DNA from 3 places in the Lysinibacillus louembei genome. Region 1 is predicted to be linked to each of the others. Evidence: predicted binding sites of a transcription regulator. Region 1 holds the regulator's gene; each other region holds the start of a gene.
The links. The regulator CtsR, encoded in region 1, represses protease genes until heat stress. The targets are predictions, from matches to a motif close to ATGGTCAATAAAGGTCAAACA.
Positions count from the first base shown of each region.

Region 1 (5,260 bases):
TGGACACGTGATATGAATACGGCATATCGTTTCGGTCGTGGCATCCAAGCGGGACGTGTTTGGACGAACTGCTATCACCAATATCCAGCACATGCGGCATTTGGTGGTTATAAAATGTCAGGTATTGGACGAGAAAACCATAAAATGATGTTAAGTCACTACCAGCAAACGAAAAACTTATTAGTGAGCTATGACCCGAATCGAGCAGGCTTCTTCTAAGGAGGTGCTGATGAAATGGTTGAACGTGTAACAGCGACAGAGTTAGCACTTGAGCTAATCCACTTATTAACGGAGCGTCATGGCCCTATTATGTTCCATCAATCAGGAGGATGCTGTGATGGCTCTTCCCCGATGTGTTATCCGCAAGGCGATTTATTTTTAGGTGACCAAGATATATTGCTTGGTGAGATTGGCGGCGCACCGTTTTATATACACAAAAATCAATTTGAGTATTGGAAGCATACACAGCTCATTATTGATGTGGTAGAAGGACGTGGGGGGATGTTTTCGTTAGAAGGTGTGGAAGGTAAACGCTTTTTGACAAGGTCGCGTGTATTTACACAGGAGGAACAGCAGCAATTGAATATGGAGCAATAATGGAGGGACCGATTCACGAACGTGAATCGGTCTTATTCATCGCAAAACATTTGAATTTCCACGTACAGGCATGTAACATAAAAGGAAGATTGCTCTTGAAGGAGAGATAAATATGGGAAATGCCGTACCGATGAGTTATTCACGTACAATTCAAACACGACTTGTGCTACCACCCGATACAAACCATCATGGCTCCATTTTTGGTGGTCGTGTGTTAGCTTATATTGATGAAATTGCTGCTATTGCATCAATGAAGCATGCAAAGGGAGATGTTGTTACAGCTTCGATTGATTCAGTTGATTTTGTTTCCCCAGCTTATGTAGGAGATGTTTTAGAGCTAGAAGGCATTGTCACATCAACAGGACGTACATCAATGGAAATTTATGTGCGCGTTGTGACACACAATTTAAAAACACGTGAGGAGCGTTTAACAACGGAATCCTTCGTTACGATGGTAGCGGTAGATGCAGAAGGGAAGCCGAGAGAGGTTGTAGGTGTGTACCCAGAAACGGAGGCGGAGAAACGCCTATTCGAAACTGCACCGAAGCGTAGAGAATATCGTAAAGCAAAGCGTGCATTGCAATATTAAAAAGCTTAAAGAGCTATATAGGAGCAGTGAACCTGCTTCCTACATAGCTCTTTTTTAGTCTTCTAACACGTTAATTTTCGTTACAATTTGCAATAATTCATCGGAGGAAGCAGCAACAGTTGCTGATGCCTCTGTTAACTCTGCGATTAAATTTGAAATTGTGCGGATATCATTGTTTGTGTTCATATATTGCTGTTTAATGCCTGATACCGCCTCAGTAATAGAAGTAAATGATGCGGCAAGATTTTGCTGTGTTTCAACCGTTTGCTGTACTTGCGAGTCGACGCCTTGTACTGAGCTAGCCATTGTTAAAATATTGTTTTCTGTTTCTTTTATTAGGTGTGCTACATTTTGAACGGCTGTTTTTGTTTCTTCTGCCAATTTTCTTACTTCATCTGCTACAACAGCAAAGCCTTTACCATGCTCACCTGCACGTGCTGCCTCGATGGATGCGTTCAATGCTAGTAAATTCGTTTGATCTGCAATGCCTGTTACAAGTCCAACGATTTCTGAAATTTTTTGAGAAGATGTACGTAAAGCTGCCATTGATGCCTCTAATGTTTCCACACCTGTTAAGATGGTATTCATTAAACGAGTTTGCGTTTCAAGATGACTTTTTCCTAAATTTGATTTCTCCTCAGTTTCTGCTACGAAGGCTAAGCCTTGCTCAGTAGCGGAGCTAATTCCTTCTGCTTGATGAGAAATAGTTTGTAATGATGCTGATGTTTCATCACTTGTCGCACTAAGCTCTTCGGAAGTCCCTTGTAGCGTGTTGATTAAAGCGTGCTTTGATGCTTCCAGCTCTAGGCGGATGCGCTCTTCCTCATTTTCATAAGCTTCGATAACAAGCTGCTGTTCAAAATTAATTATTTTTGAGAATGCATTGATAGCTCGAATGCAGTCATTTTTAGACATGTTTAAGTCATTAATAAATGCGATAAATGTCGACATTAATGACTGGAATGAAGCGATATACCATTTTGACTTCAAGCCAATTCGTACATGAACATGTGCGATAACTTTGCGCTCCTCTATATAGGCAGTGTTAATTTGACTGTCAAAAATATCATTTAAATGCTTTGTTAAAGTTTTCTTTAAACGGTCGATTTGTGAATTTGCTTGTATAATCGATACTAAATTCGATTGTAAGCTAATTGCACTATAAAATTGCTCAACCATTGTAGGAACTAAATCTTTAGCAAGTGGCTGCAATTGCTTCAAAATAGCCAAGTCCTCTGTTGTCAAATTAAGCAATTGTAGTTGTTTCACTAAATCAGGGTAATTATGAACATCTAGTTGAACTTGTTGTACATATTTTGATGTTTCAAAAAAAGTTGTTTGTTCAGTAGTCTTTTTTGTAAACCAATTCGCCATTATTTTCTCCATCTCATTATATAGTAGGTATAGTCTATCTATCCTTAAAGAATAGAAAGTATAACATTCCTATTCTACTATTTAAGATAATAGTTTTGCAATATTTTGTTTAAAGCCTAAGTTTGTCTTTTTGGAGATGAAAAGGTAGAATGAAAGTGATTAAATGATGAAGGAGTAGCGACTAATGAAATTTTATAAAGGGCGTTTAAAATATGTTATTCCACTCTCGGCAGTTGTAGGTGTTTCATCAACAATGATGGTGTTTAATAGATATGAAGATGTACCCTCATTACATAAGTTTTTAATTATTGTAGGGGCTGTTGTTTTTTCGGCAATTATTTCTTATTTTCTATTCCCGCAAGCTGGTGATAATCCAGACGATAGAGGTCCATACTAATTATTAATTTTTTATGTGAAAAGTGAATCTTTCAAGAACCTACTACCGTATATAAAGTACACATATAAAAGAGAGGTTGATTTATAATGGAAGATAAATGGTCAAAAGTAATTATTCATGCAAGCGCATTTTTTGCGCCAGTATTAGTGCCAATTTTGTTTTTCTTAATTAGTTCAGATGAGGTCGTAAAACGTTTATCGATACAAGCACTATTGTTCCAAGGCGTGATGTGGGTGCTAGTTACAATTTCCGGATTTTTATCGTTCATTTTAATCGGTATTCCATTTGTAATTATTTTCTCCATTATGCTAATTGTTGTGCCGATAATCGGTATTGTGAAAGCAATTAATGAAACACCCTGGAGCTATCCGATTGTTGGTAACTGGGTATAGTTTGAAAAAGAAGAAAAAAGGCAAAACTTCAATTATGAGGTTTTGCTTTTTTTTGTAATTGTATGAGTGCCAGGCACACACACAATTCTCACACAATTTCGATTTACGTGAGAGCTTTTAATTGCATTTCGATTTCGCTGTTTTTATAATTAAGTCAAAGATAGTCAAAGTCAGTTGTGGAATTGAGGTGAGAGACAATCGTGCGGAATATATCTGATATTATAGAAGGTTATTTGAAACAAGTTCTCGAATTAAGTGAGCAGGAGCATATTGAAATTAAACGTAGCGAGCTTGCAGATAAATTTCAATGCGTTCCGTCTCAAATCAATTACGTTATTAATACAAGGTTTACAGCAGAAAGAGGTTATTTAGTAGAAAGTAAGCGTGGTGGCGGTGGCTATATTCGCATTTTGCGTGTTGAAATTCATTCGAAGGCAGCGCTGATCGACGATATGATGGCACAGGTTGGTGATGCCGTGACACAGCAGGCTGTTGAGCATATGGTATATCGTTTAATAGATGAGGAAATCATTACAAAGCGAGAGGCAAAGCTTATATTAGCTGCGATTGATCGTTCAACATTAGCATTACCGTTACCACTACGTGACCAAGTTCGTGCATATATAGTAAAGGCGATGTTTATTACGTTGAAATACGACAATAAATAAGGTAGGTGATTAGCATGATTTGTGAGCATTGTAAACAGAGACACGCCTCTGTCACAGTGACAACAGTACAAAATGGGCAAACAGTCGAAAAGCATTATTGCGACCATTGTGCCTCGAAATTCCATCCATTTCAAACAGAAATACAGGAAGAGCCTGTAGCGTTACACCAGCTTATTTCAAACTGGTTTGGTGTACCGATGTGGAAAAATGCACAGACGGAAGAAAAAAAGACGACACAAAACGCATGCCCATCATGCGGCTTCACATACCGCCAATTTTTAAAGCAAGGGAAATTCGGCTGTGCAGAGTGCTACAGTACATTCCGAGAGCAATTGCCACCAGTGCTTAGTCGCTTACAGGCAGGGACTAAGCATACAGGTAAATCTGTAGCGGTTAGCGTGGAGCAGCTAAAACAAAAAATAGAGGAAATACGTCAGCAAATGCAGTATGCCATTGAAGAAGAACGCTTTGAGGACGCCGCAAAAATGAGAGATGAAATAAAATCAATTCAGCATAAGCTTGATGCTGGAGGTGTAGATGTATGAATATCGAGCATTTTTTAAAGCAAGCGCCTAAATGCATGATGGGAAATGGCGAAGATTCCGATATCGTCATGACAACACGCATTCGGCTTGCTAGAAACATGGCGAATACACGCTTTCCGCTCAGCTTCTCACAGCAAGAAGCAAACGAAGTACAAGAGAAGCTTATGAAAGCGCTCTTGATGCCGCAGGAGCAATTAAATTTTTCTTATTTCCGAATGGCTGATTTATCACCATTGGAGCGCCAATTGTTAGTAGAGAAACATTTGATTAGCCCCTATTTAGCAAAGCATAAAGAGGTAGCCGCCGTCTTTTTATCGGGGGACGAATCGACAAGTGTCATGGTCAACGAAGAGGATCATGTACGTATCCAAGTATTAAGCGCAGGCTTACAGCTAATGGAAACATATGAGCGAGCAAGTGAGCTAGATGATCGCTTAGGGAAGCAAGTAAGCTATGCATATGATGAGCAATTCGGCTATTTAACGAGCTGCCCGACAAATGTCGGTACAGGGTTGCGAGCATCCATTATGATGCATTTACCAGCGCTGACAATGTCGAAGCAAATGAATGTCCTTATCCAAATGATGACACGTTTAGGTATGGTCGTGCGTGGTATATATGGAGAGGGCAGTGAAAATTTAGGCAATATTTATCAAATCTCAAATCAAGTAACGTTAGGGAAATCTGAGCGTGAAATT
Region 1 covers NZ_CP137624.1:1,144,972-1,150,231, forward strand. The annotation lists gene adh (aldehyde dehydrogenase) at 1-219, shown strand, start outside; gene R6U77_RS05595 (DUF779 domain-containing protein) at 235-597, shown strand; gene R6U77_RS05600 (acyl-CoA thioesterase) at 710-1,186, shown strand; gene R6U77_RS05605 (globin-coupled sensor protein) at 1,241-2,560, opposite strand; gene R6U77_RS05610 (acyltransferase) at 2,745-2,957, shown strand; gene R6U77_RS05615 (DUF4870 domain-containing protein) at 3,044-3,349, shown strand; gene R6U77_RS05620 (CtsR family transcriptional regulator) at 3,550-4,017, shown strand; gene R6U77_RS05625 (UvrB/UvrC motif-containing protein) at 4,032-4,562, shown strand; gene R6U77_RS05630 (protein-arginine kinase McsB) at 4,559-5,260, shown strand, end outside.

Region 2 (5,260 bases), 840 kb from region 1:
CGCCGCAAAATGTTCATTTAAAAGGTGTTTATACGATGGTTATTAAGCGAGACCAAGAAATCGTCAATGAGTGGATGCTTTATACATTTGTCGCACATGGTATTGCAGGTGTTCCTTATCAGGAAACAAAGGAAGGTGTGCTTGGTTGGTTTGATATTGAGCAATTACACCATTTACCAATGGCTGAAGGGGATCGAACAAATTTATTGTTTGTTGCATCACAACAAGGGATGCAATATGGTACTTTTGAATATACAGAGCAATTTGAGCTTTTAAAAGAAACAATACAAAATTCACAGGAATAATAAGTGAAGGGAGAACTATCGATTATGGAAAATCAAGTATATGCACAAGAGCTAGTAATTATTTCAGGAATGTCAGGTGCTGGAAAGACGGTGGCAGTGCAAAGCTTTGAGGATTTAGGTTTTTATTGTGTCGATAATATCCCGCCAGAGCTACTTACGACATTTTTAGCCTTAATGCGTGATTCAGAGCGGAAAATTTCACGCATTGCTGTTGTGATGGACTTGCGCGGACATCAATTTTTTGAGTCGGTACCAGAGGTGTTAAAGGAGCTGGCAAATCAAGAGGAGACTCAAGGAAATATTTTATTTTTAGATGCTGATGATGAAACCTTAGTGAGACGCTATAAAGAAACACGTCGCTCACACCCTTTAGCGCCAGCAGGCTTATTGCTAGATGGCATTAAATTAGAGCGCCAATTGCTTGCGGAAATTAAAAGCCAGGCAAAAACTGTTATTAATACATCCAAGCTGAAGCCTAGAGAGCTACGCGAAATGATTACGAGCAAATTTGCACATTCAAATAAGCCAATTTTTTCAGTGAACGTTATGTCCTTTGGCTTTAAGCATGGTATGCCAATCGATGCAGATTTAGTTTTTGATGTACGCTTTTTGAAAAATCCATATTATGTGGAGGAGCTACGTCAAAAGACAGGCTTGCAAACAGAAGTTTCCTCTTATGTTTTAGCAACAGAGGAAACACAGCAGTTAATTAGCAAACTAACAGATTTACTTCAATTTATGGTGCCTCTTTATAAAAAAGAGGGGAAATCACAGCTCGTCATAGCCTTTGGTTGTACAGGTGGGCAGCATCGCTCTGTGACATTAGCTGAATATTTCGGAAAGCTGCTTAACCAAATAGAGCATACTGTCGTGACACATCGAGATATTAAACATAGAAAGGCTTGATGAGATGGAAAAACACAATAAAAAAATCGTAGTCATCGGTGGGGGCACAGGGCTTTCTACCGTTATACGAGGGCTAAAAAAGAAGCCCTTCGATATTACAGCTATCGTAACGGTAGCCGATGATGGCGGGTCTTCAGGGCGCCTTCGCGATGATTACGATATTCCGCCACCAGGCGATATACGTAATGTCATTGCTGCACTTTCTGATGTGGAGCCGCTCGTTGAACAAATGTTTCAATATCGTTTCGCTCATTCGGAGGATTTAAGTGGACATTCATTAGGGAATTTAATGCTAACAGCATTGACGGATATTACAGGTGACTTTAGCCATGCTATCGCAGAAATGAGCAAAGTATTAAATGTACATGGCAAAGTATTACCTGCTTCTAATAAAAAAATAACATTGCATGCCGAGCTAGTAGATGGAACATATATTGAAGGCGAATCGCGCATTCCACATGCAGAGGCAGCAGTAAAGCGCGTATTTTTATCGCCTCAAGATGTAACACCATTGCCAGCAGCAATTCGTGCGATACATAGTGCAGACTATATTTTAATTGGCCCAGGAAGCTTATATACGAGCATTATCCCGAATTTGTTAGTAGAAGAATTAGGCACCGCCGTTATTCGCTCAAAGGCGGAGAAAATATATATTTGCAATTTGATGACGCAAAAGGGTGAAACGCTAAATTATAGTGCAGCAGACCATATTGAAGCGATCCATGCACACATGAAAGCACCATTTATTCAAAAAGCACTTGTTAATAATTTTGCGATGCCACAAGAAGTGATTGATAGTTATCAGGCCGAATGTGCAGAGCCTGTGGAAGTAGATGTGGAACGCATTGAGCAAATGGGTATTGAAGTGATTCAAAAGGAAATCGCCCGCATTAAAAATAATACGGTGCGCCATCATGCAACGAATGTAGCGCAATGGCTAGAAGAATACAGCGAACAAAAACAAAGAAAAAAGAAAATGTAGTTTGGCTATAAAAGTACGAACCGCAACGAAGAAAGGGGGAACTACCGATGTCGTTTGCATCAGAAACAAAAAAAGAGCTAACACAGGTCGAGGCTGATGATGAGAGCTTAAAGGCGGAGGTTTCTGCATTAATTCGCATGAATGGCTCTTTATCATTTACAAATCGTCAGCTTAGCTTAGATATTCAAACGGAAAATGCAGCAATTGCCAGACGACTTTATACAATCGTCAAAAAGCTTTACCCATATAATGTTGAACTACTTGTGCGTAAAAAGATGCGCTTAAAGAAAAATAATGTATATATTTGTCGCGTACGTGAAGGTGCACGTGAATTGTTAACAGATTTGCAAATTATTTCAGATGAATTTCAATTTAATCATGACATCTCTGAATCCCTTGTACAAAAAAATAGCCATAAAAGAGCCTATTTACGTGGAGCCTTTTTAGCAGGGGGCTCTGTCAATAATCCAGAAACATCGTCCTATCATTTAGAAATTTATTCGTTATATAAAGAGCATGGTGAAGCACTCGCCAGCTTGATGAATACATTCCAGCTAAATGCTAAAACGATTGAACGGAAAAAAGGCTTTGTGACGTATTTAAAAGAAGCGGAGAAAATTTCAGATTTTTTAAGCTTAGTAGGAGCACATCAGGCAATGCTAAAATTTGAAGATGTGCGCATTGTGAGAGATATGAGGAACAGTGTAAACCGCATTGTAAACTGTGAAACGGCGAATTTGAATAAAACGATTGGAGCAGCGTTGCGCCAAGTTGAAAATATACGCTATATTGATAATGCTATCGGATTGGACCAGCTACCCGAAAAGCTGCGCGAAATTGCACGCCTACGTGTAGAATATCAAGATGTAACATTGAAGGAGCTTGGTGAAATGGTATCAACAGGCGTTGTCAGCAAATCGGGTGTTAACCACCGCCTGCGCAAAATTGATGAAATTGCTGAAGCGCTTCGCCGTGGTGAAAAAATATAAAATAATTGTGAAAACGAATACATTGTCCTTTTTCTATTAATTCGGTAAGATAAAGCTAGATAGATGAACGGTATAGGAAAGGGAGAAACGTAGATGATTGAAAACCAAGTAGAAGTTAAATTGAAATCAGGATTGCAGGCGAGACAGGCGGCGCTTTTTGTACAGCAAGCAAATCGCTATAAATCCGATATTTTTTTACAAAAGGATAATAAAAAAGTAAATGCAAAATCCATTATGGGCGTCATGAGCTTAGCAATTGCTAGAGGCACACAGCTGACTTTAATTGCTGCTGGCGACGATGCTGAAAAAGCTGTTGCTACATTGACGCAATTTATTGAACAGGAAGACTAAGAGGGAAAAGCGATGTATCAATGCAGAGAAGCCTCACGCGAAGAAATTCAATTTGTTGAGGATGAATTAGCAAAATATAAAATTTTTTGAAGAAATAAAATAGCTGCCAGAAAAGTCATAGCTTTTCTGGCAGCTTTCTTTAATTAAAACCGATAAACCTTTATTGCTTGCTCATTTCTATTCAAATGCTAGTTGTCATGAATTAAAAAAGTCAATCATATGTAAGTTTAAAGAGAGGTGGATAAGGCTCCATCGGTACAGTGTGATTTCGCCTTTATCCATGGACTCCCTCTTATGAGTCAATTAGGCTGCTAAAACTAATTGCTCATAAATCAGGTCTTGCTATACAAAATATTATATTGAAACAGTAAAATGGCGCCCTCGGAGGGAATCGAACCCCCAGCGGAAGAACCGGAATCTTCAGTGTTATCCATTACACCACGAGGACAAGTGCAAAAATTGTGCAAAGCTCTGAATGGTGATAAAATTGTCGTATGTGCAAAAATTAACGACTTTCCCATTATACAAATGTCAGACGAATATTTCAACATAAATTTGTAGAGTTTATATTTGACCTTTCTTGACTATAATGTGTATGATAAGGATACAGTTGAAGAAGCTTAACTTTTCAACAATTTAGTATATGAATTTACCTTTTATAAAGGAGGATTTTTCAATGAATTTAATTCCTACAGTTATTGAACAAACAAACCGAGGTGAGCGTGCTTATGATATTTATTCACGCTTGCTAAAAGATCGCATCATTTTATTAGGGAGCGCAATTGATGACAATGTAGCGAACTCTATCGTAGCACAGCTATTATTTTTAGAGGCAGAGGACCCAGATAAGGATATTTCCTTATACATCAACTCTCCTGGTGGTTCCATTACGGCTGGCATGGCAATTTACGATACAATGAACTTCATTAAGCCAAAAGTGCAAACAATTTGTATCGGCATGGCTGCATCAATGGGTGCCTTTTTATTAACAGCTGGTGAGCCAGGCAAACGCTTTGCTTTACCGAATGCTGAAGTGATGATTCACCAACCACTTGGTGGCGCACAAGGGCAAGCAACTGAAATCGAAATTGCTGCAAAACGCATTTTACACTTACGTGAAAAATTAAATACAATCATGGCTGAAAAAACTGGTCAAGATTATGCAACAATTTCTCGCGACACAGACCGCGATAACTTCATGACAGCTGAGCAAGCAAAAGCATACGGCTTAATCGATGAAATTATTGATCGCAATCAAGTAAAATAATATGTATATAAAAAGCTGCCTGAAAACGCGTTTTCAGGCAGCTTTTTTGGGGAATCGCAGATAAACTATAAAAATTCGCAGATATTTCAGTGAATTCCGCAGATAACTTAAGAAAAATCGCAGATAAGTTAGGGAAAGTCGCTGATATAGTAAAAAAGAGCATCCCCCATATGAGGGATGCTTGTTTTTTAGTTCGGCATGTTTTTCGCCATTTGCCCCTGCCCATACATATTGAGCATTGCCTGCATATCGGCTGGCGCTAATTGTGGCACCTGATAGTTGCCTTTTTTGTTTTGGTAAATGGAGATTTCGTAAGCCATCTCAATACAGTTTTTGATGGAATCTTGTAGCACGCGACGCAATACAGGGTTACACGTTTCAAGTGCTGCTGTTGTTTTGCCTGTAGCGCTAACTTTATGTGCACCTAAAATGCATCCTGCAATAATTGCATCATCTAGCT
Region 2 covers NZ_CP137624.1:1,985,371-1,990,630, forward strand. The annotation lists gene R6U77_RS09850 (NUDIX hydrolase) at 1-305, shown strand, start outside; gene rapZ (RNase adapter RapZ) at 330-1,211, shown strand; gene R6U77_RS09860 (gluconeogenesis factor YvcK family protein) at 1,216-2,193, shown strand; gene whiA (DNA-binding protein WhiA) at 2,241-3,182, shown strand; gene R6U77_RS09870 (HPr family phosphocarrier protein) at 3,276-3,533, shown strand; tRNA gene R6U77_RS09875 (tRNA-Arg) at 3,907-3,981, opposite strand; gene clpP (ATP-dependent Clp endopeptidase proteolytic subunit ClpP) at 4,210-4,800, shown strand; gene R6U77_RS09885 (spore coat protein) at 4,989-5,260, opposite strand, start outside.
Region 2: a site for CtsR is predicted at 4,101-4,121, ahead of clpP (ATP-dependent Clp endopeptidase proteolytic subunit ClpP). Genes of this name have one in related genera too.

Region 3 (5,260 bases), 930 kb from region 1:
ATCATAAAATGTAACAAGAAAGGAGTGTTGAGAAATGGCGATTGATCAAGATATGAAAGATAGCATGTATAGCGCTTTAGAAAATGTAATTGACCCTGAGTTAGGTATTGATATTATTAACTTAGGCTTAGTATATGATGTGGATTTAAATGAAGAAGGCTTAGCGACGGTAACGATGACATTAACTTCTATGGGATGCCCACTTGGCCCTGTTATTGTAGACCAAGTTAAAACAGCTTTAGGTGAACTACCAGAAGTAAAGGATACAGAAGTTAATATTGTGTGGACACCAGCGTGGTCAAAAGATATGATGACACGCTATGCAAAAATGGCGCTAGGTGTGCGCTAAATGTAAAAGTCGATTTCATACCAAAAACATTGGTGTGAAATCGACTTTTTTAATCAATTCGGCAAATCGTTAAAGGACAATTTTCACAATTAATTTCATTCTTTAAAAACTGTAAATCATGTATCGTAATGTAGCTTTTGTTAAAGGAAATGATGTTGCGCTTTTTCAAATCATTGAGCATACGATTAATCAATTCACGACTTGTAGCACACAGGTTTGCTAACTCGGTATTCGTTAAAGTGAAATTGATAAAGATAGAACCATCCTCTTGCACTTCTCCATACGTATTAGTTAGGCGAATTAATGTTGAATAAAGCGCTCCCTTTTTTCCATGAAGCATTAAATCGCGCAAGCGACTTTGATGTTTCATCGCCTCGATTTGCACCCATTGTAAATATTCCATCATTAATTTGGGATGTTCTGTTACTAACAATTCGAACGTGTTATGTGAAAGTGATAATAATGTGGCTGTCTCTAATGCTCTAGCGTTAACCATATGATAGTTAAGCTGACAAAATGGCGAGCTTTCCCCAATAATGACACCATCACCACAAATACGTAAAGTTAATTCCTTACCTTGCTCGGTTTCCTTACTAAGCTGGATAATTCCGCTTTTAATTAAAAATATGTGATGTGCTTTTTCACCTTCTTGAAAGAGCTGATGACCTTTATCAATTTTTATTAATGAACCATGTTCTTCAAATAGCTGAAAAATCTCTGTAGGGATTGTTTGAAAAGACATGTACATGCACTCCTTTCTTACATAGATGTAGGAATTGTGACTGACATTTTCAAAAATTGTTTAAGGCTATAATAGCATAATATGTATAAGGAAAATATAGCTTCTGTATTAAAATATGACTTTCTTATTGAAGGAAGACTATGCTCCATCAGTTGTGGAGTATTTTTTTGCAAAGCTTTCTCTGAAGACTTATAATTTAATTAGTCAGTAAAGGTCAAACTTTTTGGAGGGATATTTGATGCAATTTAAACAAACAGAAGATAATCGTCCCCCTTTAGAACAATTTGGGCGGAATTTAATCGAAGAAGTGAAGAAGGGGAAAATGGACCCTGTTATTGGGCGAGATGAAGAAATTCGCAATGTCATTCGCATCTTAACAAGAAAAACAAAAAACAATCCTGTACTAATTGGTGAGCCAGGTGTCGGGAAGACAGCTATCGTTGAAGGGTTAGCACAGCGTATTGTACGCAAAGATGTGCCAGAAGGATTAAAGGATGCAGAGCTGTACGAATTAGATATGAGTGCATTAATTGCAGGTGCGAGCTATCGTGGGCAATTTGAGGAGCGCTTAAAGGCTGTATTGAAGCAAGTGAAGGATTCAGAAGGGCGCATCATTTTATTTATTGATGAAATTCATACAATTGTTGGCGCAGGTAAAACAGATGGTGCAATGGATGCAGGAAATATGCTGAAACCAATGCTAGCGCGCGGTGAATTGCATTGCATTGGGGCAACAACTTTAGATGAGTACCGTATGTATATTGAGAAGGACCCTGCATTAGAGCGTCGCTTCCAGCAAGTATTAGTGCGTGAGCCTTCTATCGAGGATACCGTATCAATTTTACGTGGCTTGAAGGAGCGCTTTGAGCTACACCATGCTGTGCGCATTCATGACCGTGCGATTATTGCGGCGGCAGAATTATCAAATCGTTATATTACGGAACGCTTTTTACCAGATAAAGCGATTGATTTAATTGATGAGGCATGTGCGATGATTCGTACAGAAATTGATTCAATGCCACAGGAGCTCGATATGATAAAGCGTCGTTTGATGCAGCTTGAAATCGAGGAACAAGCATTACAGAAGGAAAAAGATGAGGCAAGTAAAAAACGCCTCGAAACATTAAGGAATGAAATTGCTGAATTGAAAGCATCATCAAATGATATGATGACACAATGGGAAGCTGAAAAGGCGAGCTTGCAATCCATTCAAAAGAAACGTGAGCAGCTCGATAAACATCGTCGTGATTTAGAAGAGGCGGAGAGCAAATATGATTTAAACAAAGCAGCAGAGCTACGACATGGTAAAATTCCAACATTGGAAAAAGAGTTAGCAGAGCTTGAAGCATCTTTAAATGATGAGGAAGCACGTCTATTACGTGAGGAAGTAACCGCTGATGAAATTGCTTCTATCGTTGCGCGTTGGACAGGCATTCCTGTCATGAAGCTGGTAGAGGGAGAACGTGAAAAGCTACTGCGCTTAAAGGATGTTTTACATGAGCGTGTCGTAGGACAGGACAATGCGGTAACACTCGTTACGGAAGCGGTATGGCGTGCACGTGCAGGTATTAAAGATCCAACAAAGCCTATAGGTTCATTTTTATTTTTAGGACCTACAGGTGTTGGGAAAACAGAGCTAGCCAAAGCGTTAGCTGCACAATTATTCGACTCAGAGGATCACTTTATTCGCATTGATATGAGTGAGTATATGGAAAAGCATAGTGTTTCAAGACTTGTTGGTGCACCTCCAGGCTATATTGGCTATGAGGAGGGTGGGCAGTTAACAGAGGCAGTACGCCGTAATCCATATGCAGTTGTGTTATTGGATGAAATTGAGAAAGCTCATCCAGATGTCGCGAATATTTTGTTACAAGTGCTAGATGATGGACGCATTACAGATAGCCAAGGGCGTAATGTCAACTTTAGCAATACGGTTATTATTATGACATCAAATATTGGCTCAAGCTATTTACTGGAAGCAAATGAACAGGCTGAGGAACTTGTCATGACAGCTCTTCGTCAGCATTTCAAGCCAGAGCTATTGAATCGTGTTGATGATATTATTACATTCCATGCTTTAACGAATGAACATTTTTATGCAATCGCTTGGAAATATGTTCACCAGCTACAGGCACGCATTGCAGAGCAGGAAATTACTGTGAATGTGGATGATGCAGTTGTTCGGTGGGTTGTAGAACAAGGCGTCGACGTACAATTTGGCGCACGTCCGTTGAAACGCTTCGTACAACGTCATATTGAAACGGCCGTGGCAAAGGCGTTGTTACAAGGTAATGTATTGCCAGGGGATACATTAGAAGTAACATTGCTTGATGGAGCGGTGCATATTGAGAAGTTTCATAACTAACTGTACAATTAATTAAATAATAGGATTGAAGAGACAAGAATTGTACTCCAATTCTTGTTTTTTTGATTTTCCGTAATTATACAATATACTTATGAAGAGGGAATGTTTTTGGCTTATAGTTGTTAATATTTTAAATTGGAAATCAATTGAAGATGTAGATAAAATATTAATTATATTTGTTTGAAAGGAGATTAGGATATGAGAATTTATCTTGATGAGGTAAAAAAATATTATAGTTGGGTTTTCATTTTTAAATATGCAATGTTATTAACATCAGCACTTTTTATCATTGATATTTTAAATTTTCCTACTAAGTTTTTATTGGCATATGATATGAAAATCACAGTAATTTTGATAATGTTAGTGTTTTTATTCTTTATATTAACAGCAGTAGAATTTCATTTTTTTGACGCGTTCAAAATTGTTTCGATAAACATAATCGATGCAATATACTTAGTGATTTTACTATCATCAATTTTATATAGTAGTATATCGTTAATATATGCATCTCTTTCCCCGTATAAAATAGTATCGCTAATACTTATGCTAATTATAGTAATAGAACTTATTAGAATAAGATCAGGCGGGATAAAAAAGGCAATTGAAACAGTAGGGGAATACAAATCGAATGTCATTGATTTAAAAGATATTTATAATGGTAAATTTTCAATGATAGAGGGGCAGCCTATTATGTTAGGTGAAAAAGAAGTTGATTATGACTTACTTAACAGAAGTAGCGTTATTAATTTATTATACGATACAATTCAAAACTGTAATCCTAATGAAGGTTTTGTTATTAGCTTGGAGGGGAGTTGGGGCAGTGGTAAAACAACTATAATAAGTAATGTAAAAAGGATGTTAAAAACAAACGAAGGGATAATTATAATTGATGAATTAGATCCATGGTCATATGCTAACCAAGAAAGCCTATTTTACAGCATGTTTGATACAATTATTCAGAAATCAGGAATAAAATTTAATTCATTATTAACTAAGCAAATGGCTGATTCTATTTATAGTAGCCTTTTTGGAAGTAAGAAGACAAATATGATTAAAAGTTTTCTGAAACCAATTGATACAATAGATGTATTGAAAAATAGAATAAATGACTATTTGAAGTTCTCTGGTAAGAAGGTAATCTTCTTTATTGATAATATTGATAGAGCAGAGAGTGAGAATATCGTTTTGTTATTCAAACTTATTGGAAACGTATTTGATTTTGAGCGGGTAATCTATATTCTTTCATTTGATAATAAACAAGTAAAGAACGCTTTTGAAAATAATTTAAGTATTGATTATCAATATTTAAAAAAAATAATTCAAATGCAAATTTTTGTACCAGAAGTAGATAGAAGTGTACTAGAAGACACAATGAGTAGATGTTTGAATAATATATTAATTGCCTATGGTGAGGATTTAAGTAAATTAAGTAATTATCATTCTTTTATTCGCGCTATTTGTAAATTAACAGAGGATTTTAGGGATTTTAAAAGATATATAAATTCGGTATTAAATACCCATGTTAATAACATGAATTATTTGGATACTAGAGATTTTTTATCAATTGAATACATTCGTTTAAATAATATACAATTATACAATACAATATATAAAAACCGAAAATATTTTATTTCTCATGATCAAATGGTAGATAAAGAAGTTTATAGGTCAGTTATTGATAGAGCTACTTTTAATATATCAGGAAACCAATTTTTTGAAACTCTATTTGAAGACCAAAATAATGCCAAATACCTTGATTTATTACAAGAGATTTTTCCATATGTGAAAAGATATCATACTAATC
Region 3 covers NZ_CP137624.1:211,690-216,949, reverse strand. The annotation lists gene R6U77_RS01260 (metal-sulfur cluster assembly factor) at 35-349, shown strand; gene R6U77_RS01255 (Crp/Fnr family transcriptional regulator) at 399-1,091, opposite strand; gene R6U77_RS01250 (ATP-dependent Clp protease ATP-binding subunit) at 1,330-3,456, shown strand; gene R6U77_RS01245 (P-loop NTPase fold protein) at 3,655-5,260, shown strand, end outside.
Region 3: a site for CtsR is predicted at 1,292-1,312, ahead of R6U77_RS01250 (ATP-dependent Clp protease ATP-binding subunit). Genes of this name have one in related genera too.